Streptacidiphilus albus JL83: one gene and its partner. The main gene of each other region encodes a partner of the protein of the gene in region 2 in a complex. Links are inferred from orthologs where the notes say so. Each region holds a gene or a part of one and is shown on either strand. Other genes may lie near its edges.

What was found.
Region 1: the proteins of dnaN (region 2) and BS75_RS22605 are in contact, whole or in part, in a cryo-EM structure (PDB 8GIZ), measured with the Escherichia coli proteins. The link is inferred for Streptacidiphilus albus JL83 from one-to-one orthologs.

What each region holds. Positions count from the first base shown.
Region 1 is NZ_JQML01000001.1:5,180,974-5,184,219, reverse strand. The notes cover bases 257-3,246. They hold BS75_RS22605 (DNA polymerase III subunit gamma and tau), read right to left. Parts: upstream 2,903-3,246; coding sequence 611-2,902; downstream 257-610. Other genes in these bases: BS75_RS22610 (YbaB/EbfC family nucleoid-associated protein), read right to left, coding at 257-498. Also shown: more of BS75_RS22610, read right to left, coding at 157-256. UniProt on the Escherichia coli protein: Part of the beta sliding clamp loading complex, which hydrolyzes ATP to load the beta clamp onto primed DNA to form the DNA replication pre-initiation complex.
Region 2 is NZ_JQML01000001.1:4,849,090-4,852,384, forward strand. The notes cover bases 216-3,026. They hold dnaN (DNA polymerase III subunit beta), read left to right. Parts: upstream 216-961; coding sequence 962-2,092; downstream 2,093-3,026. Other genes in these bases: gnd (phosphogluconate dehydrogenase (NAD(+)-dependent, decarboxylating)), read left to right, coding at 2,313-3,026. Also shown: more of gnd, read left to right, coding at 3,027-3,188; DNA replication/repair protein RecF, read left to right, coding at 3,254-3,295. UniProt on the Escherichia coli protein: Confers DNA tethering and processivity to DNA polymerases and other proteins. Acts as a clamp, forming a ring around DNA (a reaction catalyzed by the clamp-loading complex) which diffuses in an ATP-independent manner freely and bidirectionally along dsDNA.

The DNA.
Region 1 (3,246 bases), 330 kb from region 2 along the record:
GGGCGTACGGAAGTCTTCAGGAAGTCGGAGAAGTGCGGGGCTGTGCCCCTGCCCGTGCCGGGCCGGTGCCCGGCCGCCGCGTGCCGGCCCTGGCCGGGCCGGTGCCCGGGCCGCCGCGTGCAGGCCCTGGCCAGGCCGCCGCGTGCCGGCCCTGGCTCAGAAGGGCAGTCCGGGGATGCCCCCGCCGCCCAGCCCCTGGGCCAGCGGGCCCAGGCGCTCGGCGGCGAGCCGCTGCGCGGCCGACGTGGCGTCCCGGACCGCAGCGAGGACCAGGTCCGCCAGGGTCTCCGTGTCCTCCGGGTCGACCGCCTTGGGGTCGATGACCAGGGCCTTCAGCTCACCCGCGCCGCTGACCGTCGCCGTGACCAGGCCGCCGCCGGCCGTGCCCTGCACGGTGGCCGCCGCCAGCTGCTCCTGGGCCTGGGCGAGTTGCTGCTGCATCTGCTGGGCCTGCTGAAGCAGTGCCTGCATGTCGGGCTGTCCGCCACCGGGGAACATGATGTGCTCCTGACGTCAAAAGTCATGGCTGCCCGTCCGTACGGCGCACAGCCGTACGTCTCGGGACCGTACGGTGCGAGCCTACGCGGCCGGACCGTCAGCCAGGACCCACCTAGCGGTTGTGCTCGATCTCCTCGATCACAGTCGCGCCCAGTTCCCGGATGATCAGCTCCTGGCCGGAGATCGAACCCATGGCGTAGGCCGGGCCGTCCTCCTCCGGAACCTCGTCGTCGGGCGAGTCCGGGAACGGCGGCGGCAGGTCGGGCACCGGTGCCGAGGCCGGAGCGCTGTAGGACGGAGCACTGTAGGCCGACGGCGTCTGCGGCACCGGCTGCGGAGCCGCGGCGGCCTGCGGCGCGGCGGCCGAGGGCGCCTGGACCGGCGCGGCCGTCGCCTGCATCGTCCCCGTCCCGGCCCCCGGCCCCGATCCTGCGAACGCCTGCGGGGGCTGGGCCTGCTGCTGCGGAGGCTGGAACTGCTGCGACGGGCCCGGCCCGGGCCCGACGGGCGCCGCGGGCGCGCCGGAACCCCAGCCGCCGCCGGACCCGCCACCACCGGGAGCACCGGGGCCGCTCGGGCCACGGCCGCCACCGGAGGGGTCGATCACGCAGTCGATCTTCCAGGAGACGCCCAGGGCGTCCTGCATCGCCTGGCGCAGGATGTCGTCATGGCCGCCGTTGACGAAGCCGTCTCGGGTGCCGGCGTGCTCGAAGGCCAGCTGGAGCGTGCTGCCGTCGAATCCGGCGACCTGCGCCTGCTGCACCAGCATCCAGGTGACCCGGCGGCGGCCCTTCACGGCCTCCAGGATCTGCGGCCACATCCGCCGCACCTCGCCGGCCCCGCCCTGGGCGGCCGGCGAAGGCTGCGCCACGGGCGCGGGCTGGGCAGTCGGCGCGGGCTGGGGAGCGGGTGCGGGCTGGGCCACAGGCGCGGGTGCCTGCGGCACGACCGGAGCCGCCGCGGCGGGCGCGGCGGGCGCAGCCGTCGTCGGCGTTGCGGCGAAACTGCGCGCCACCGGCCAGGCGCCGGATCCGGGGGCCTGCGCCCCGGGCACGGGCGCGGAGGCGATCGGCGCGGCTGCCGGCATCGGCGCCGGAACCGTCGCTGCCGGAGCCGTCACCGGCCCCGGGGCGGAGGCCGCGATCGGGCCCGGGGCGGTCATCGGGCCCGGGGCCGTCATCGGAGCCGCCACAGACGGGCCGACCGCCATCGGCACGGCCATGCCCTCCACCCCGCCGCCGCCGAAGGCCGACCGGCGTTCCAGCTTGTCCAACCGGGCCTGGACGGACCGGGCGTCGTCGTATGCACCGGGCAGCATGACCCGGGCGCAGATCAGCTCCAGCTGCAGCCTGGGCGAGGTCGCCCCGCGCATCTCCGTCAGCCCGGTGTTGACGATGTCGGCGGCACGGCTCAGCTCGGCCGCGCCGAAGCGCCCGGCCTGCTGCTCCATCAGCGCGATCCGGTCGGCGGGCGCGTCGATCAGGCCCTTCTCACCCGCGTCCGGGACGGCGGAGAGGATGACCAGGTCGCGCAGCCGCTCCAGCAGATCGGCCACGAAGCGGCGCGGGTCGTGGCCGCCCTCGATCACACGGTCGACCATCCCGAAGACCGAGGCGCCGTCCTGTGCGGCGAAGGCGTCGGTCACCTCGTCCAGCAGCCCGGCGTCGGTGTAGCCGAGCAGCGCGGTGGCCATGCTGTAGGTCACACCGCCGGCGTCCGAGCCGGCCAGGAGCTGGTCCATCACCGACATCGAGTCACGCACGGAGCCCGCCCCGGCCCGGACCACCAGCGGATAGACCGCGTCCTCGACCTGGATCCCCTCCTGCCCGCAGACCTGGGCGAGGTAGTCGCGCAGCGTGCCCGGCGGGACCAGCCGGAACGGGTAGTGATGGGTGCGCGAGCGGATCGTCCCGATGACCTTCTCGGGCTCGGTCGTCGCGAAGATGAACTTCAGATGCTCCGGGGGCTCCTCGACGACCTTCAGCAGGGCGTTGAAGCCGGCCGTCGAGACCATGTGGGCCTCGTCAATGATGTAGATCTTGTAGCGACTGGATGCGGGGGCGAAGAACGCCTTCTCCCGCAGGTCACGCGTGTCGTCGACACCACCGTGCGAGGCGGCGTCGATCTCGATCACGTCGATGGACCCGGGACCGCCGCGCGCCAGGTCGGTGCACGACAGGCAGACGCCGCAGGGCGTGGGTGTGGGCCCCTGCTCGCAGTTGAGGCAACGAGCGAGGATGCGCGCGCTGGTGGTCTTGCCGCAGCCGCGCGGGCCGCTGAAGAGGTAGGCGTGGTTGACCCGGTTGTTGCGCAGCGCCTGCTGGAGCGGACCGGTGACGTGCTCCTGACCGATGACCTCGGCGAAGGTCTCGGGGCGATAGCGGCGATAGAGAGCGAGCGACACGTCACTGACCCTAACGGTCCCCACTGACAAGCGGAGGCCTCTGGAAACGACAGGACCCCCGTGCACCCGCCAGAGCCCACTTACCCTTGCTGCCTTCCGGCCCTGGGGGGGTTCAGCGAGATAGCGCCACACGAGGGGCTGTGGAACAGCGTACCGGATACCCGGGGTGATCCGTGACGCCACCCGTACGGAGGACCCGTCCGGACACCCGCCGACCACCCCGCAGGTCGGAGCCCCGGCTACATGTTCGCGAGCACCCCCAAACGTCTAGTAAGCTCTCCCACGGAGGATTCGCCTAGTGGCCTAGGGCGCACGCTTGGAAAGCGTGTTGGGGGCAACCCCTC
Region 2 (3,295 bases):
GTCGGGACTCCGGTCCCGGCGCCCGCTTTCACGTTCCCGCCGGATCGGCGGGGCAGCGGCGGCACCGGCGAGGGCAGTGGCGGCACCGGCGGCGCCCCCGATCCGCGAATCGGCCGCCCGTACAGCTGCGCAGTCGATTCGAACGGCAGGGTCCGCAGGGGAGGTAGTCCACAGATTGCCGGAGTTTTCCCCGTCCACACCCTGGGGAGGACCGAGTTATCCAGAACCTCTCCACAGCGGCACCTCCGACCGAGGTGTTTGCCCAGCTCATCGGCCTGTGTACTTGTGGGCAAGGATTATCCACAGGCTGTGGAGAACTGAGGGGCCGTCAACCGGCCGCCAGAGTTGTCCACGCTCCGTCCCCAGGATCAGGGTACTTGTCCCCAGGTTTTCCACTGTTCTCCACAGGAATATCCCCAGTTCGGCAACATCGATCCGCATTTCACTGCCACGAGTGAAAGAGGCCACAGAGTGTTGCCAGAGGGGCTGGGGAGAACTGCCCCCAAACCTGGGGACGGCGCTGGGGAAAACCTGGGGACAACTCAACTGCCCTGTGGGGGAAGCACGCTACGTCCACAGCAGGCCCTGTTTGTCCACTGCCGGGTCCCCAGGTCAATGTGGATAAAAAATGGGCCCTGACCTGCTGAAGAAGGGGTTATCCACGGTATCCACAACACCTACTACTACTACTCAACATAGATAGCTGGAGCATGATCGAAAAGCAGGTGGGTGCCAAATCTGTGGACGAGCGGAACCCGACACGAGTTCGAGGCCTCTTCGGCCCATCTGCCTCGACCGTCGGTGGAGTGCGTCAGACTGTCCTTCGGCAACAGGCGCAGCAGCCGACCCGTTCGGTGGTTCACTGCACCTACTGGAACTGTCCCCACCCTGGGGACGGTCCCAAACAAGACGTGCCGAAGAAGCAGTCCCGACAGCAGCAGCACACAGGAGGCGGTTACCGGTGAAGTTCCGGGTCGAGCGTGACGTCCTCGCGGAGGCCGTGGCCTGGGCCGCGCGCAGCCTCCCGGCACGGCCTCCGGTGCCGGTGCTGGCCGGCCTGCTGCTGGCGGCGGACGAGGGCAAGCTGAGCCTCTCCGGGTTCGACTACGAGGTCTCCGCCCGGGTGGAGACCGAGGCCGACATCGACGAGCCGGGCACGGTCCTGGTCTCGGGCCGGCTGCTGGCCGACATCTCCCGCTCGCTGCCCAACCGACCGGTGGAGATCTCCACCGACGGTGTGCGCGTGATCGTGCTCTGCGGCAGCTCGCGGTTCACCCTGCCGACCCTGCCGGTGGACGAGTACCCGGCGCTGCCGCAGATGCCGACCGTCTCCGGCGTCGTCCCCGGGGACGCCTTCGCCGCCGCCGTCGCCCAGGTCGCCACCGCGGCCGGCCGCGACGACACCCTGCCGGTGCTCACCGGTGTCCGGGTGGAGATCGAGGGGGACCGGGTCACCCTGGCCGCCACCGACCGCTACCGCTTCGCCGTCCGCGAGCTGCTCTGGAAGCCGGAGCAGGAGGGCCTCTCCGCGGTCGCCCTGGTGCCCGCCAAGACGCTGCTGGACACCGCCAAGTCCCTCAGCGCCGGCGACGTCGTCAGCATCGCCCTGGCCGGCAGCGGCAAGGGCGAGGGCCTGATCGGCTTCGAGGGCGCCGGCCGCCGCACCACCACCCGGCTGCTGGAGGGCGAGTTCCCGAAGTTCCGGGCGCTGTTCCCGACCGAGTTCAACTCCATCGCCACCATCGAGACCCCGGCCTTCGTCGAGGCCGTGAAGCGTGTCTCGCTGGTCGCCGAGCGGAACACTCCGGTGCGGCTCAGCTTCGAGCAGGGCGTGTTGACCCTGGAGGCGGGCTCCGGCGACGACGCCCAGGCCACCGAGCGCGTCGACGCGGACCTGGAGGGCGACGACATCTCGATCGCCTTCAACCCGGCCTACCTGCTGGACGGCCTCTCGGCCATCGACTCGGCCATCGCCCAGCTGAGCTTCACCACGTCGACCAAGCCGGCCCTGCTCAGCGGCAAGCCCTCGCAGGACGCCGAGGCGGACGAGGCGTACAAGTACTTGATCATGCCGGTGCGGTTGTCCGGCTGAAAAGGGTTGGAGCATGCCGGTGCGGTGGTCCGGCTGAAAAAGGGTTGGCGCACGCTGGGTGCCCCGATGGAGCGACTTCGCCGGGGCACCCACCGGCCGTTCCGGGCCGGTACCGCAGATGGGCCCCTACGCCCGGTGCCGGGGTACCCCCGGGCGTAGGCTCGCCCCGTGGCGGCAAGGGGGCCGCGCGTCGGTAGTCACCTCGAACGAAGGACTTGTGATGGAGCTCGGACTGATCGGTCTCGGCAAGATGGGCGGCAACATGCGCGAGCGCATCCGCCGCGCGGGCCACACCGTCGTCGGCTACGACCGCAACCCTGACCTGGCCGACGTGGCGAGCCTCAAGGAACTGGTCAGCACGCTCCACGCGCCGCGTGTGGTCTGGGTGATGGTTCCGGCCGGCGCCCCGACCCAGGCCACCGTCGACGAGCTCGCCGAGCTGCTGGAGCCCGGCGACGTGGTCGTGGACGGCGGCAACTCCCGTTGGACGGACGACGAGAAGCACGCCGCCGAGCTGGCCGCCAAGGGCATCGGCTTCGTCGACTGCGGTGTCTCCGGCGGCGTCTGGGGCCTGCAGAACGGCTACGCGCTGATGTACGGCGGCGAGGCCGCGGACATCGCCAAGGTCCAGCCGATCTTCGACGCGCTGAAGCCCGAGGGCGACTTCGGCTCCGTCCACGCGGGCAAGGTCGGCGCCGGCCACTTCGCCAAGATGGTCCACAACGGCATCGAGTACGCCATGATGCAGGCCTACGCCGAGGGTTGGGAGCTGCTTGAGGCCGTGGACTCGGTCACCGACGTCCGCGAGGTCTTCCGCAGCTGGCAGGAGGGCACGGTCATCCGTTCCTGGCTGCTGGACCTGGCCGTCAACGCCCTGGACGACGACGAGCACCTGGCGAAGCTCAAGGGCTTCGCCCAGGACTCGGGCGAGGGCCGCTGGACGGTCGAGGCCGCCATCGACCACGCCGTGCCGCTGCCCGCGATCACCGCCAGCCTGTTCGCCCGGTTCGCCTCGCGCCAGGACGACTCCCCGCAGATGAAGATGATCGCCGCGCTGCGCAACCAGTTCGGCGGCCACGCGGTCGAGTCCAAGTAGTACCGACAGACCGCGGCAGTACCGGGCAGTCCGACGACGAGCAGAAGGCCGACGAGAACCAGACCATGCACGTCGCGCATCTGTCGTTGGCCGACTTCCGCTCCTAC